One region of the Paenibacillus pseudetheri genome, then DNA from elsewhere that is predicted to be linked to it. Evidence: riboswitches for the same ligand, from Rfam matches in the RefSeq annotation. Region 1 holds a riboswitch; the other holds the start of a gene.
The links. A riboswitch is a leader RNA that binds a small molecule or an ion and turns the genes downstream of it on or off. The one in region 1 is predicted to bind preQ1.
Positions count from the first base shown of each region.

Region 1 (8,111 bases):
GCCCGCAAGCTTGTGGGACCTCGTCATCAGGTATTATTGCCCGCTAGTGCGTTGACAGGGGCGCTTCTTATGATTACTGCTGATACTATCGGTAGATGGGTGTTACAGCCTGCAGAAGTTCCAACAGGCATCGTGGTTGCGATCATTGGTGCACCTTACTTTTTATATTTACTCGCCAAATCAAAAGCATAATGCGTACGAAGCGAGTTTTACTATGTAGTTCATTCTAGGAGCATAGCTCCATAAAACTTTTAAGGAGTTGTTAACATGTCAGAACGTTTGAACACAGAAGAGTTAAGTATTGGGTATGCAGAGGCTACAATTGTTAAAGGGTTGAACTTAACTATCCCTACGGGAAAAATCACCGCACTAGTGGGGGCTAACGGTTCTGGTAAATCTACAATTCTTAAGACAATGGCCCGGATCATGAAACCTAAGAGCGGCAGTGTAATGCTGGACGGCAAATCGATCCATAACTTTTCAACGAAAGAGGTAGCCCGTCAGCTTGCGATCTTACCGCAAAACCCTACGGCTCCAGACGGTCTGACGGTTTCTGAGCTTGTCAGCTATGGCCGTTTCCCGCATCAAAAAGGATTCGGCACAATGACAGCTGAGGATCGCAGCATTATCTCCAATGCCATCACTGTTACAGGTATGGAGCCTTTCCATGACCGTCCGATTGACCGCTTATCTGGTGGACAACGTCAGCGTGCTTGGATCGCTATGGCATTGGCGCAAGAAACTGACATTCTTTTTCTGGACGAACCAACAACATTTCTAGATATGGCTCACCAGCTTGAAGTTCTACAGCTTCTGCAAAAGCTGAATGAGGAAGAAGGCCGTACCATTATCATGGTAGTGCATGATTTGAATCATGCTACTCGTTATGCACAGCATATGGTAGCTATTAAATCCGGTACTGTGGTTAGTGAAGGCTCACCTACTGAAGTTATGACACCTGATGTACTGCGGGAAGTGTTTGGAATTGAGGCAGATATTGTTCCAGATCCACGCACCGGTGTGCCGCTGTGCCTTCCTTACGAGCTTGCAGCCTACAAAGCTGTGTAATCATAATTGAAAATCATACAACGAACAGGCTCCCGTCATTGACAAGGGAGCCTGTTCGTTGTTACAGTTGTGGTTGCCTACAAATCCATGATACCACTACTAAAAATAGATAAGGACCATCATTTATACATGGTTAAAGGAGTATGAACATGAATATTGACAAAATTCGAAATGACCTAGAGCAGCTAATGACTGCAGGAATTGTAAAGAGTCATGAGAACTTAAAAGATCACGTGTATACCAAAATGGGCGGTAAAGCTGATATTTTGGCAGCACCAGCTACTTATGAGGAAATTCAAAAGATCGTTACATATGCGGAACAGAATGGGATAACCCTTACAGTACTTGGGAACGGCTCCAACGTGATTATTCGTGACGGCGGTGTGCGTGGGATCGTTCTACAAACGGCAGGACTTACGGAAATGGGGATTAGGGATAATCTCTTATATGCGGAGTGCGGCGCCAAGATTATAGATGTGTCCCGATATGCATTGGATATGGAGCTTACGGGTCTTGAGTTCGCCTGTGGTATTCCAGGAACGGTTGGTGGAGCGTTATACATGAACGCAGGCGCTTACGGCGGAGAAATTAAAGATGTACTGCATAGTGCGCTGGCTATAACTAAGAGCGGACAATTGGTGACTCTGCAAGGGGATGAGCTGCAATGGGGATACAGAAAAAGCGTGTTCGCAAGCGGTGAATACATCGTGCTTGAGGCCAATTTTGCTATGACTTCTGGTGATGCCTTAGCCATCAAGGCGAAGATGGATGAACTGACTTACTTGCGTGAATCGAAGCAGCCGCTTGAGTATCCTTCCTGTGGGAGTGTCTTTAAACGTCCTCCAGGTCGGTTTGCAGGTCAGTTAATTCAAGAGAGTGGCTTGCAAGGAACAAGAATCGGTGGTGCTGAGGTCTCCAAAAAGCATGCCGGATTTATCGTAAATGCTGATAATGCAACCGCCAGCGATTACATTGGACTGATTCATCATGTAAGAGCGACTGTGAAAGATAAATTCGGCGTGGAGCTTGAAACTGAAGTGGAGATCATTGGAGAAGAATAACCTATAATTAGTAAGAGCCCGCAGATTACTGCGGGCTCTTTTGCTGTCATTACATATGGTTTAATCCACTGAAAGGGTATATTTAGCTCTATCGGTAGTTATTTCGGCCTTGCGATCACCTATGTCCTCAATCCGAAGCCCGTCAATAGCTAAGTCATAGGTGGAGTGTGGTAGCGATACTAGCTCACCATCAGCATTTAAAGTGCTGCCAAATCCTTTTAATATTAACGCACTCCCGAGATAATCATCGATAACATCCTCTGCACTCCGAAACGCAACGGCCTCCAGATTAAAATGAATTTTATCCAGATCTCGAAGCTCTTTCTTTTCAATTACAATGGTTTCATTCACATGACTGTTAATCCAGTCCATTAGTTTCTGTATACTTTGTTCCATTAGATGATCCCACCCTTACCTCGAAGATTATTATGTTTAAGTTACCCTTTTCTTAGGATTTGAATCCGAATGTTACAGAATAGCAACAACAGAGATAATCCTCTACAACCAGAATAAGGATAGAAGAAAGTTAACTATTCTAAAAAGGGGGGAGTGTTATTGATTCAGCTAACTGAGGTCTCAAAATATTATCAGGAGAGAGGTGTGCAGTTGATCGAATTACTTTCACGGTGGAGAAAGGTGAGGTCTTTGGATTTCTAGGTCCAAATGGTGCAGGGAAGACTACAACGATGCGCATGATGACAGGGCTTCTTCAGTCTACAAGCGGAGAAATTTTAATTAATGGCATGAATATTTCACGTCATAAAAAAGAAAACCATGCTCAAATTGGTGTTGTTTTCGAGCTTCCCAATCTGTATATACGCTATTCTATACGAGAAAATTAGAGCTGTTTGCCGAATTGTATGGTGTGCCTGTAAATCGAGTGAATAAAGTCATGGAAACCCTCCAGCTGTAAGATAAGGAAAAAGCTAAAGTAAGCAGCTTATCCAAAGGCTGGAAGCAGCGTGTTCTAATCGCCAGAGCATTATTACATAAGCCTCAAGTGTTGTTTTTAGATGAGCCTACAAGTGGGTTAGATCCAAATTCAGCTTCACTCATACGTAATCATATCAAGAGAATTCAAGAAGAAGGCACAACCATTGTTTTAACGACGCATGATATGCACGAAGCCGAGGAATTAAGCGATAGAGTAGGCATCATGCACGCTGGTGCATTGGTGGCACTTGATGAACCGCATAGACTTAAGACCATTTATGGTAAACCAGAAATTGAAGTTAAATATCAGCAGGATGGGAAAGTGGTTATGAAATCCTGGCCGATTGCAGAAGAAGCTGTTAATTTTGCCTATATTTATGGCTAAAATCATCATCACTGTAGTGGACAAGGGCGGGTTGGACTTCATGCTTCTTTCTACTTGGATATTGTTTGCGCAAGTGATGGTTGGGATCATGATTACCGGTCCAGGATTAATTGAGGAGCGGGAGTGTAAAACCTTTGATGCGCTGTTGATTACTCCTTCATGGATTTATTACCTTCCTTGCTGTATATGTTATTGGGTGGAATTATTTTTGTGTAAGTTGGAATTATCATTGGTTTAAAGGTAAGTTCCTCCAAACATGGTTCAGCCATCAGCTCCGCATTTATGGTTGTATTTTTCTTGGTCAGAATTTGAACAGTATTCTAAATGGAGAAGGAGTACTGCTCCTAGAAAGCCTGCTTTTGCTCTTGTGGATTGTGGTGCTTTCGTTCTGGATTTGGAAGACGGGAAAAGCGTAGAACTTGTCAGAAGCAAGTTACCATGGTATATTCAAGACGCAATATGATTGAAGAAGAAGTCTGTACGGATTGTGCAGGAGAGGTTCGCGAACTCCCTCTATAAAAAACTAAGAGTATATTAAATCATATAAGCGGATGCAGTCCTTAACCCGGACGTTGCTTCCGTTTCTTCTTAGTGGAGCCAAGTTTTCGAAATCTCGTTCTTCTTTCCATTATCGGCCAAGGCCGAAGGAAAAGAGAGGGGTTTTTTGTCGTGTCAGAAGGAAGATTGAAAGAGGAAATGCAAGAAGTCACTTTGCTTGGTAATCAGGGAACGCAGTACAAGTTTGGTTATGATCCAGCTATTCTTGAGGTGTTTGATAACAAGCATCCAGGGCGTGATTATTTTGTTAAATTCAACTGCCCTGAGTTCACTAGTCTTTGTCCTGTTACAGGTCAGCCGGATTTTGCCACACTGTATATTTCGTATATTCCTGAACAGAAAATGGTGGAATCCAAATCATTAAAGCTGTATCTGTTTAGCTTCCGTAACCACGGTGACTTTCATGAGGACTGCGTCAACATTATTATGAATGATCTGATCTCACTGATGGACCCGCGTTACATTGAGGTATGGGGCAAGTTCACTCCGCGTGGAGGCATATCTATTGATCCTTATTGCAACTATGGAAGACCGGGTACGAAGTATGAGGCAATGGCGGAGCACCGCTTAATGAATCACGACCTCTATCCGGAAAAAGTGGATAACCGCTAATCCCAACAAGTTGATAAGGAGAGATAAAGATGAACAAAAAAGCACTCGTCGTATTTAGCGGCGGACAAGATAGCACCACTTGCCTGGTTTGGGCTTTGAAGCAGTTTGAAGAAGTACAGGTAGTGACCTTCAACTACAATCAGCGTCATGCGGCGGAAATCGAAGTGGCTACAGAAATAGCTGCTAAGTTTAATGTAAAACAGCATATCCTTGACCTTGGGCTGCTAAATCAGCTGGCACCAAATGCACTCACACGTCAGGATATTGATATCGTTGCTGGTGAAGGGGATGAGCTCCCAAGTACGTTTGTGGATGGACGAAATCTGTTGTTTTTATCATTTGCCGCCATATTAGCTAAACAGCTGGGGTACTCCCATATCGTTACTGGTGTCTGCCAAACAGACTTTAGCGGGTATCCGGACTGCCGTGATGTTTTTGTGAAATCATTGAATGTTACGCTGAATTTATCCATGGACTATGAGTTTGCGATACACACTCCGCTGATGTGGCTGGATAAAAAAGAAACGTGGAAGATGGCCGATGAGCTGGGTTATTTTGATTATATCCGCGAACACACCCTGACCTGTTACAACGGAATTATTGGCAGTGGCTGTGGAATTTGTCCAGCTTGTCTATTACGTCAGCGTGGTCTTGAACAATATGAGGCGGAGAGAACGGGGGTAAGCTCTTAATGCTTAACGAGGTCTCAGTCTGCAAAATATTTACGTTCGACGCGGCGCATCAGTTAGTGGGTCACAAAGGGAAATGCAGCAACCTGCATGGACATACGTATAAGCTTGAAGTAGTGCTTAAGGGCAAACCTATGACCGCTGAAGGTCACTCGGATGAAGGTTTCGTCATTGATTTCAGCGATATCAAAATGACAGTACAACAAAGCCTTGTAGATCGTTTAGATCACGCTTTTCTCGCTATGGGAAATGAACCTGTGTTAGAGACGTTAACGGATACTGGTTCCAAAGTAGCTTTGCTGTCTTTTCGCACCACAGTTGAAAATATGTCCTGTTATATAGCTTATAAGCTGAAGCAAGCGGGACTGCCGCTGTACGCTGTAAAGCTGTGGGAGACACCAACCTCCTGGGCAGAGGTGCTGGCTGAAGATATCCCTGAGGATGGGCCATCTTACCGCTTGTATGGAGGCTGCGACTGTGAGTAAGATTCCCGTAATTGAAATGTTCGGTCCGACCATTCAAGGTGAAGGTGCGGTAATTGGTGTGAAGACGATGTTTGTCCGCACCTATGGCTGCGATTATCGCTGCAGCTGGTGTGACTCCGCTTTTACTTGGGATGGTACTACTAAGGATAAGGTTCAAATGATGACCGCGGATGAAATCATGAATGAACTATTAGCGTTAGCTGGAGATAATTTCGACTGTGTTACGATTTCAGGCGGTAATCCTGCTTTGATTGGTGAAGGAATGGGCACTTTTATCAACCTGCTACACGAGCGAGGGATACAAGCTGCAATAGAAACTCAGGGCAGTAAATGGCAGGAATGGTTCAATGACGTGGATGTGCTGACCATCAGTCCCAAGCCGCCAAGCTCAGGGATGACGACGAATTGGGAAATACTAGATAACATCATGAGTAAGATGGAGAATCTGGGCCGCTTTACGCACAGTCTTAAAGTCGTTGTGTTTGATGATAAGGACTTTAATTATGCAAAAGACATTCACCAGCGATATCCAAATGTGCAGCTCTTTCTGCAGCCTGGGAATGATGATGTCACTGAAGAGGGCGACATTTCTGCTCGACTTTTGGGAAGGCTGGAGTGGTTGTTTAATAAAGTAATCTTGGATCCAGAAATGAATAGAGTGCGTGTACTTCCGCAACTGCATGCATTGATCTGGCATAATAAGCGTGGCAAGTAAAAAGTATTGAAATGTAACGGGTGTCTGCTTAGCAGATGCCCTTTTTTTATTGATTTGAATCTTTAAACAGGTAGAAAGAATGTCCCATCATCTGGTATGATTTTCATAAAAGTTGCAGGAGGTACTTAATGGGAAATTCAACTGCACTATTAATTATCGATGTTCAAGAAGCTATGTTCTCCTATCCTGGTCAAAAGCTGTACGATGAAGAGGGTGTGATGGAAAGGATTGTCTCCCTTCAACAAAAAGCTCGAATAGCAGGTACTCCAATAGTTTATATTCAACACACTGAAGATGAGGAATATACAAAAGGTACACCCTCATGGCAGATCAGTCACCGCATCACACCGCAGAAAGGCGAAGTTATTGTGGAGAAGCCGACTTGGGATGCTTTTCACCGAACCGAACTGCAAGATGAGCTACAAAAGCTCGGGATCACGAATCTGGTGATTTGTGGGATGCAAAGTGAGTTCTGCCTAGATACGACGATAAGACGTGCTTATAGTATGGGATATAAGAGCGTTCTCGTTCAAGATGCTCATAGCACCTTTGATAACGGGGTTCTGAGTAGTAGTGAGATCATTAAGCATCATAATGCGGTAATTGGAGGTAGATTCGCCCAGTTACGAGCTGAAAGCGAGGTTCAGTTCTAGATGAATACACCTCAGGCTGCCATGAAACCTATTCAGCGTTCTCGCCTTAGACTATTTGCCGGAAAGCGATATTTTATTTGGAAAAGATATTTGAAATGGTGGACTAGCCGCAGCAAGGTGGCGAAGCAGCGTACAAGTGAAATTTTATCTAATGAAGTGATGACTCATGCTACACCGTTATTAAGAAGTCTACGGAATGTAGATATGGTACTTCAATACAATAAAATAACCAATTTACGTCTGGCGATAGCGAAACTGGATGGGCTCATGGTGCGCCCGGGGGAGACTTTTTCCTATTGGAGAAGCATCGGTAAGCCCAGTAAGCGAAAAGGGTATCTGGACGGGATGGTGCTGCATTATGGTGGCTTCCATTCTGGAGTTGGCGGGGGACTGTGCCAGTTGTCCAATCTGATCTACTGGATGGCCTTGCACACTCCACTTACTGTCACGGAACGACATCGGCACAGCTATGATGTATTTCCAGATGAACAGCGTACACAGCCTTTTGGAAGCGGGGAGACCTGTTCATATAACTATTTGGATCTTCAGCTGAAGAATAACACTCCACAGACGTATCAATTAAAGCTCTGGCTGGATGACAGTCATTTACATGGGGAATGGAGATGCGATGAGCAGTCCCTTTATGAATATGAAGTGTATGAAAGTGATCATCGGATTAGCCTAGAACCTTGGGGAGGGTATATCCGCAGTAACAAGATTAGCCGAAAAGTATTTACACGGACCGGAGAGCTGGTTGGAGATGAAGCTATAACCGATAATTACGCACTTATGATGTATTCTCCGCTTCTTCATGGATAAGAGGATAGGGCTTAGGGTTATAACATAGAAAGACACATTATCGTTCAACCCTATGCCATACTTCAAAGGAGCGGATTCACAGCATGAAGGCCCTCACCTACCAAGGGAAGAAGAAAGTGAAAGTTAAAGATGT
Region 1 covers NZ_CAKMAB010000015.1:72,914-81,024, reverse strand. The annotation lists gene L1028_RS15580 (FecCD family ABC transporter permease) at 1-192, shown strand, start outside; gene L1028_RS15575 (ABC transporter ATP-binding protein) at 268-1,068, shown strand; gene murB (UDP-N-acetylmuramate dehydrogenase) at 1,218-2,129, shown strand; gene ymzB (protein YmzB) at 2,190-2,525, opposite strand; gene L1028_RS31195 (ATP-binding cassette domain-containing protein) at 2,711-2,971, shown strand; partial or broken gene L1028_RS15555 (AAA family ATPase) at 3,067-3,447, shown strand; gene L1028_RS15550 (hypothetical protein) at 3,440-3,685, shown strand; PreQ1 riboswitch class I at 3,937-3,980, shown strand; gene queF (preQ(1) synthase) at 4,144-4,617, shown strand; gene queC (7-cyano-7-deazaguanine synthase QueC) at 4,647-5,309, shown strand; gene L1028_RS15535 (6-pyruvoyl trahydropterin synthase family protein) at 5,309-5,791, shown strand; gene queE (7-carboxy-7-deazaguanine synthase QueE) at 5,784-6,506, shown strand; gene L1028_RS15525 (cysteine hydrolase family protein) at 6,635-7,159, shown strand; gene L1028_RS15520 (VanW family protein) at 7,160-7,978, shown strand; gene L1028_RS15515 (zinc-dependent alcohol dehydrogenase) at 8,062-8,111, shown strand, end outside.

Region 2 (8,111 bases), on a different contig from region 1:
ATCTCATTCTAGTTACTAATGAGGTTGGAGACGGTATTGTTCCGGAGTATGCGCTTGGCCGATTGTACCGTGATCTGGCCGGACGTATGAACGCGCTGCTTGCTCGGCAATGCGAGCAGGTTTTTCTAGTGACTGCTGGCATACCAATTGAACTTAAGAGCAGGGAGTATCGTCTATGAGGGAACGCAGGGATGCTGCCGCAGCTGCCTTTCAGTTTTTGTCTCGGTTTCCAGTAAAGAGTGATCCCGGATTTTCTCCTGAGCTACTGCGTCGAAGTGTGCTGTTCTATCCCGTGGTGGGTGCAGCTATCGGACTGTGCGTAGCTGCTGGAGCAGCTTTGACGGGCCTAATTTTACCTGCTTGGCCAGCAGCTGTCATTACCCTCATTCTATGGGTGGGACTCACCGGAGGTCTGCATCTTGATGGCTGGATGGACAGCGCGGATGGTCTGCTTAGCTACCGACCGAGGGAACGGATCCTGGAGATTATGAAGGACAGCCGAGTGGGTGCGATGGGTGTGCTCGCCTGCGTGCTGCTCTTGCTGTTAAAGGCTTCTTTAGTGGCAGCATTAATCGAAGGCTACGCCTATTACGAGCTGCCACTGCTCTTGCTGCCAGCGATCTGGAGCCGCTGGTATATGGTGCGGGCAATGGTGCATTATCCCATTGCCCGAGGAGACGAGGGGCTGGCCGCGAGCTTCGCCGGCCTCGCTCCCTCGCATGAGCGGCGCGCGCTGGCGATAGCCGCGCTGCTCTCGCTAGCCGTAGCCGCCGCGCCTCTGGCGCTCGGCGCTGGCTTAGCCGCGTGGCCGCTGCATCTGGCGGCAGCGTTACTGCTGCCGGCTGCGGCCTTGGCCAGCGGCACCGTGGCTGCGCGGCGGATTAGCAGCCGGCTCGGCGGGCTCACCGGCGATGTGTATGGCGCGCTGAATGAGCTGCTAGAGGCTGTGCTCCTACTAGTATTAGTGCTGCTCCAGCACAATTTCATGTGAGTGGCTCCTGCGGGTGACGCATAGCAGCCAGCTTGCATCAATCTGGTTTTATACTCTATTGATGCTTGTGGGTTCAGCTGTTTGGCAGCCCAGATGCTTGCTAACCTAGATGAGGTTGAATCATATTTCTGCGAATCATTTAAATATTTTAGAGTTCAATTGGGAAGAGGGATGACATGGTTGCTGCCATTCTACTATTTGTAATCGCCGGCCTTGCTGAGATTGGAGGCGGATACTTAGTATGGTTATGGCTAAGAGAATCACGACCTCTCTGGTACGGTTTGGTAGGTTCTTTGATTCTGATTAGCTATGGCATTATTCCTACGTTGCAGAAGTTTCCGTCCTTCGGAAGAGTGTATGCAGCCTATGGCGGGGTTTTTATCGTGCTCGCTGTGTTATGGGGCTGGCTTGTTGACAAGAAAACACCCGATGTATATGACTGGGTCGGTGCTGTTATTTGTGTAATCGGCGTATCGGTCATTCTTTGGGCACCAAGACACTAACAAAACAACCCGTTCAACACTTTCGTATGAACGGGTTGTTTTTATTTAAGCCTAAGCTTTAGATCTTAAATTGTTGCACAGCTTCCTGAAGCTTCTTAGCCTGCTCATATAGATGCTGCACGGTTACTGCATGTCCTTCAAGCTCTATACGCTGGCGTTCTGAGTTCTCGGATAGTGTGTCCGCACTTTCTTGGGATCTTGAAGTGATTTGTGCGGTTTCCTCGACGGAAGCACTGACTTCTTCCGTACTTGCTGAGATTTGCTGCGTAGCCGAAGATACGGATTGAATATTCTGATTGATGCTCTGGATTAGAATCAGAAGGTGATTGAAGGCATCGCCCGCTTCTGCCACCTTGCCTACCCCGGAGGCTACCTCAGAATTCACATGGTTCATCTCAGTAACGGAGCGATTCATATCTTCCTGAAGTCCGAGTAGGAAATCACGAATCTGCTCATTCGCATTACGGGATTGTTCGGAAAGCTTGCGTACTTCTCCGGCAACAACGGCAAAGCCGCGTCCATGTTCTCCTGCACGTGCTGCTTCGATCGAAGCATTGAGCGACAGCATTTGAATTTGCTTCGTAATTTCAGTAATACTATGAACGACTTCTCCGATCATTACTGAACGTTCGTTCATAACTTGTAATTGCTCCAGCGACTGCAGGGAGGCACGTTCAACCTGGCGCATTTGCAGAACGGCGCTTTGGGCAATCTCATTACCGCCAATCGCTTCAGCGGAAGCTTCACTGATCTGCTCAGTGACTTCGGTGGCTGCTGAAGCAATATGCTGAATGCCGAAATTGATTTCTTCCATAGCTTTTGAATTATCTAGAGCGCTGCTCGCAATGGTCGTACTACCTTTGCCAATTTCTACAACAGATGTACTAGAGTGGTCTGCCATTTCATTTAGGACCTCAACACGTTCTCTTAAAGAATTGGAATCGGTGACCACAGTATTTGAGGTGACGAGTACATGTCCAATCATTTCTTTTAGGCGTAGGGTCATTGCTTGGAAACTTCTTGACAGTTGAGCTACCTCATCACTGCCTTTAATCGTTAATTCCTCTGTGAAATCTCCCTCTGCGAGACGGGCACTGTAAGCTGCAAGCTTTGAGATAGGACGAGTAATCCGCATGCTCATAAACCAGGCACCAGTTGAGCCTATGATCAGCGTCAGCAGAGTGATCCCGGCACTGGTCCATAGAATGCTGTTTGTTTTTTCTTGAATAAAGCTTACATCACTGCTGATTCCGATAACCATCGTACTTCCGGGAATTCCGATATAAGCTGACTTATGTATACCATGGGCGTCCCTGTATGTATCGCTCAGTCCGCTCTTTCCTTTAAGAGCTTGCTGCATTGCAGAGGATACCTTGACAATTTCCTCCGGCTTTAATTTTGCATCATGATCTACGGCCAGAACCTCTGCTTCCTTGCCTTTTAGATTGAGCAGAAAAATAGTCTCAACCCCATGCTGCTTTCTCTTATCCTGAAAATAGAATTCAAGATTGGTGGCTGCTTGTTCGTTCTTCTTTAGTGCTTGCTGAGCATGCATTGTATTTATATTCTTATATACGTCCTGAGCAGCTGCAGTTAGAATTTGATTGATTTGTGGCATGACATAGCTGTTAAAAATACTGGTGGATATAAAGTAGAAGCTGGTACTTAACAAAAGAGACGTGAGTAATAGAACTACAAATAATAATCGCGTAAATCTGCGACTAATCGACTGCTTGAAACGAAACAAATTGTTCTCCCCCTTTTTATGGACAGCGAAGCCCTATTTGGTTTTTGGAATAAATCCAATATCCCTACCGACTGTTAGTGACTGGCAACCTGCAATATATTCCATAGTTATGTAATATATCAACTAAATGGATCGGGAATGAAGTGTTTGATACTATTCTATAGAATTAACCTCTGGATGAATAGTGAAAGTTTTAGTTTATAGAGCATATTTTTCTGAAAAAGATGAATTATTACTGACATTTTTATTTCTTGTTAAAAAATGGGTATAAATGACCCATTTCATAAATTGTTTATTTTTATGGATTGTTTGACGACAGTGTGATAGAGTATTAATGTTTTGTTCCAAAACTTAATGTAAGCCGCGGTTCGTAACCATCCCGCGTAAACAAAACTAGGAGGAGTTTAAGTAATATGTTTAATTTGATGTGGGGAGTTTTATTTGTTATTGTCAATTTTGCTTTTTTTCTACTCTGTTACCGCCTATTTGGCAAAAGTGGAATGTATGCCTGGGTAGGTATCGCTACTGTAATTGCTAACATTCAGGTAGCTAAGACGATTGCTATGCCATTTGATATTGTGATGACACTCGGAAATACGATGTATGTCACTTTATATATGACCAGCGATTTGCTTAATGAGAAGTATGGAAGAGCAGAAGCACGTAAAGCGGTTTGGTTTGGCTTCTTCACTCTGCTTATGACGACAGTCATTATGCAGATGGTACTAGTATTTAAGCCGCAAGAGACCGATATCGCTCAGTCTTCTTTGGAGACGATCTTTGGGCTGATGCCTCGACTAGCGTTAGGTAGTCTTACTGCTTACTTCATTAGTCAGTTCCTAGATGTTCGGTTGTACTCCTGGATTCGCAAATATTACAGCACTTCAAGTCAGTTGTGGATTCGTTCCAACGGCAGTACGATGATCAGCTCCTTTGTGGATACACTAATCTTCTGTACCATTGCATTTGCTGGTTTGTATAACTGGAGTGTGTGGCTTGAAATTTTGCTTACAACGTATCTGGCGAAATTCTTACTAACCGCAGTAGGCACACCTATCTTATATATCGCCCGAACTTTTACTTTTGCTGAAGATGGAACACCATCATCCGCTCAAAAGAAGGAATAAACAACAATACAGCCAGCGCGTACCGATCATAATCGATGCGCGCTGTTTGATTTTTCCAGTCGTAAGAGGGCTTAATCGTTCCATATAAATATGTACATAAAATAAATATAAAGCTAAAATAAGCTATCGTAGCAATGCTAATAGTATTCCCATGCAATTCGACGAATAGGTGTGATGAAGGATGAATCTAGTAGTTCCTATACTGCGTCATGCAGCACAGCAGCCCGACAGCATTGCCTTAACCCATGACCATGTCAGTTATACCTATGCAACATTAGTACAAGCGATGCGGAGAATTGCGAATGGTCTACAGCAAAAGGGTCTGAGACATGACAAAATAGCTATTCTATCTAGGAATCGCATTGAATTTGTCGAGGTTTTCTTGGGGGCTATTTATGCTGGCTGTGTTCCCATTCCTTTAGATCCAAAGTGGAGTGCCAATGAACTGCAGGTTATTATAGAACAGTGCCAGCCGGCAATGATTTTTGCCGAGCCGGAAGCTGCAAAGAATGTGGTCTTCAAGGACCAAGCGATCCCAACACTGACTTTCTCAAAAGATCGAACAGGCTCCTATGACCAGTGGCTGGATGCGTTAAATCCAGAAGCTGAATTGGATGAGACGAACGAGTTATTATTTATCGGCTTTACTTCAGGCACAACTGGGCTACCCAAAGGATATATGCGTACCCATTTATCGTGGTTAAAGAGCTTTGAGGTATCGAATGCTGCCTTTGAATTGGACCACATGAAAGATGTTTTGGCACCAGGTCCGTTTGTGCATTCGCTGTCCTTATTCGCTGTAATGCAGAGTCTGTATGGAGGAGCAAACTTTCATATTACGCAAAAATTTAGCGCCACACAGGTGTTAGAGCTGTGCAAGCAGATTCCGGGTGTGGTGTTGTTTGTTGTACCGACAATGCTTGAATCCATGATGCAGCAGGCTGTTCCCGGGCAGACGCAGATTGATGCGATTATTAGCTCAGGTGCAAAGTGGTCTTGGCTGTCCAAAAAAAGGGGCATAGAAGTGTTCGCTGGAGCGCGCCTCTATGAATCCTACGGTTCCTCAGAAGCGAGTTATATTAGTTATTTGGATGTTCTGAGAGAGCATAATCCGAACTCTGTCGGCAAGCCCTATCCCGGGGTGCAGATTTCCATTCGTGATGAACAGTTCCGGGAAGTCCCTACGGGGGAGATTGGGCAGTTATATGTACGTAGTGATATGATATTTCTAGGCTACCATCAATTGCCGAACGAGACCGCAGCAGCTTTTCGAGATGGATGGATTCTGTTGGAGGATTATGTTTATCAGGATGAAACAGGTTATTTATATCTGGCAGGTCGCTTGAAAAATAGAATCATCACCGGTGGGCTGAACGTTTATCCAGAGGAAATAGAGCGAGTACTGGAACATCTTCCGGAAATACAAGAAGTAATGGTGCTTGGCGTCCCTGACGATTATTGGGGAGAACAGCTGGCTGTCCTTGTGAAATGGAATGATGATAAGCATTTATCTATAGACGAAATAAAGAATTATTGTCGCCAGTATTTAGCAAGTTACAAAGCGCCGAAGCAGCTGCTGACAGTTGATGAGTTTATCTATACAAGCAGTGGCAAAATTGCCCGGCAAGCGATGAAAGACTATGTGAAAAGAGCGATGGTATGATAGAAGCAGTAATTGTTATGGCAAAACGTACACCGATTGGCAGGATGGGCGGCTTATTAAGTACATTTGAGCCGGAAGCATTACTGGCGCCGCTTATTCAGCATATTGTGGCAGAGACGAACCTGCCCGTAGATATGATCGATGATGTGATTATTGGAAATGTGGTCGGTCCGGGTGGAAATATTGCCCGGGTAGCTGCGCTTGAAGCGGGACTGCCTGTTTCGGTTCCGGGCGTTACTGTGGATCGGCAGTGCGGTTCTGGGCTAGAGGCCATTAATATAGCAGCACGGCTTATTCAAAGCGGCGCAGGTGAGATTTATTTAGCGGGCGGCGTTGAGAGCACGAGTCGTGCCCCTTGGAAAATGGCTAAGCCCCAAACCTTGATGGGGGTTCCACAGCTATATACCCGTGCTCATTTTACACCTAGCGCTTACGGTGATCCGGATATGGGGATTGCTGCGGAAAATGTAGCGCGGAAATATGGGATTTCGCGAGAAGAGCAGGATCAATATGCCTTGAAAAGTCATCAGAAGGCCGTTCATGCACAACAAAGTGGTAGGTTTCAGCAGGAGATTGTACCTCTTCTGGTTGAGGGGGAGTGGGTGAATACCGACGAATGTCCAAGGGCTAATACGAGCCTGGATAAGCTGCGAAAGCTGCCTTCAATCTTTGAAGAAAAGGGTACCGTCACCGCTGGAAATGCCTGTCCTATTAATGATGGTGCGGCGCTTCTATTAATGATGTCCCGTGAGAAATGTCGGCAACTTAAGCTTAAACCTATCCTGCGTGTCGTAGATGCGCAAGCAGCAGGTGTAGATCCGAATTATTTAGGTATGGGCCCAGTTCCAGCTGTACAAAAGGTGTTACATCGTCAACAGTTGACCATAGCCGATTTAGATATCGTAGAGTTTAATGAAGCCTTTGCTTCGCAAGTTCTAGCCTCACTGAATGAGCTTCAGATCCCACAGGAAAAGGTCAACCGTGGAGGAGGCGCATTAGCTATAGGTCATCCATATGGGGCTTCAGGAGCTATTTTAATGACGCGTTTATGTGCTGAAATGCAGCATACGCCTTATAAAAGGGGACTTGCCACTTTGGGAATTGGCGGCGGGTTGGGGCTGGCTACGCTTGTGGAGGTTACGGAATGAACAGTGTCCGACATCAGATTCTTATGACTGCTGAGTGGATATCAGATTACGCACAGAGTATTGAGGCACCCGTGCAGACGATGAATGGCAATCTGATTGCTCCTTCTACGATGCCTATCATTTTTTGGCAGGCCTTCGATATTCCTTGGCTTAGCATGGGAGAGCCTTTGCTTCATGGTACTCAGAAATTCTCATATCAAGCTCCGATTACGGCAGGGATGACGTTAGATTGTGAATTAGCATTAACGAGCAAGGTGCAAAAAGATGGCCGGCAGGGCAAGCTGACCTTTTACACACATACGCTGGTTTGTAAATGTGAGGACGAGCTTATAGTCACCGCAGAAACAGTGTTAATTCGGGTAGGTGATGATCATGATGAGAAAATGTATAACGGCTGAGGCCATCCGGCAATATGCAGCAGCTTCCCAAGATCTGGCCGCTATTCATCTAGCTGAGGCTGCTGCAGCTGAGGCTGGATTTAGGCGGCCTATCGCGCATGGAATGTATCTAATGGGATTAGCCCAATCCTTGTACATTGCGGAGCATCAGGCACAGTGGATCACTCAATATGATATGAAATTTCATAAGCCTATAGAGGTCGATAATGTCGTGATTTTTGATTTTGCGGAGGATGACTGCATGGTTAAAGTGACCCTTACAACAGAAGCTGGGGATGTTATTGCTTCGGGAGCTTTTTCAGTGAAAGAGGTGTAGTGATGAACAAAGTAGCCTTAATTACTGGAGCAACCAGAGGGATCGGGCGCAGTATTGCCGTGCAGCTCGGCAAGTCCGGTTATATAGTGGTTGTAAATGGCACAAAACAAGTCTTAATCGATGAGGTTGTCCACGAGATTCGTCAGACGGGTGGTGAGGCGTCAGGATACTCTGCTAATGTAGCAGATCCAATTGCGGTCACTGCAATGGTGGATGAG
Region 2 covers NZ_CAKMAB010000003.1:296,217-304,327, forward strand. The annotation lists gene cobU (bifunctional adenosylcobinamide kinase/adenosylcobinamide-phosphate guanylyltransferase) at 1-179, shown strand, start outside; gene cobS (adenosylcobinamide-GDP ribazoletransferase) at 176-991, shown strand; gene L1028_RS04290 (YnfA family protein) at 1,168-1,494, shown strand; gene L1028_RS04295 (methyl-accepting chemotaxis protein) at 1,553-3,241, opposite strand; PreQ1 riboswitch class I at 3,599-3,644, shown strand; gene L1028_RS04300 (queuosine precursor transporter) at 3,655-4,368, shown strand; gene L1028_RS04305 (AMP-binding protein) at 4,550-6,031, shown strand; gene L1028_RS04310 (thiolase family protein) at 6,028-7,179, shown strand; gene L1028_RS04315 (FAS1-like dehydratase domain-containing protein) at 7,176-7,577, shown strand; gene L1028_RS04320 (MaoC family dehydratase) at 7,552-7,893, shown strand; gene L1028_RS04325 (SDR family oxidoreductase) at 7,896-8,111, shown strand, end outside.
Region 2: linked by a shared signal. The riboswitch ahead of L1028_RS04300 (queuosine precursor transporter) and the one ahead of queF (preQ(1) synthase) in region 1 are both predicted to bind preQ1.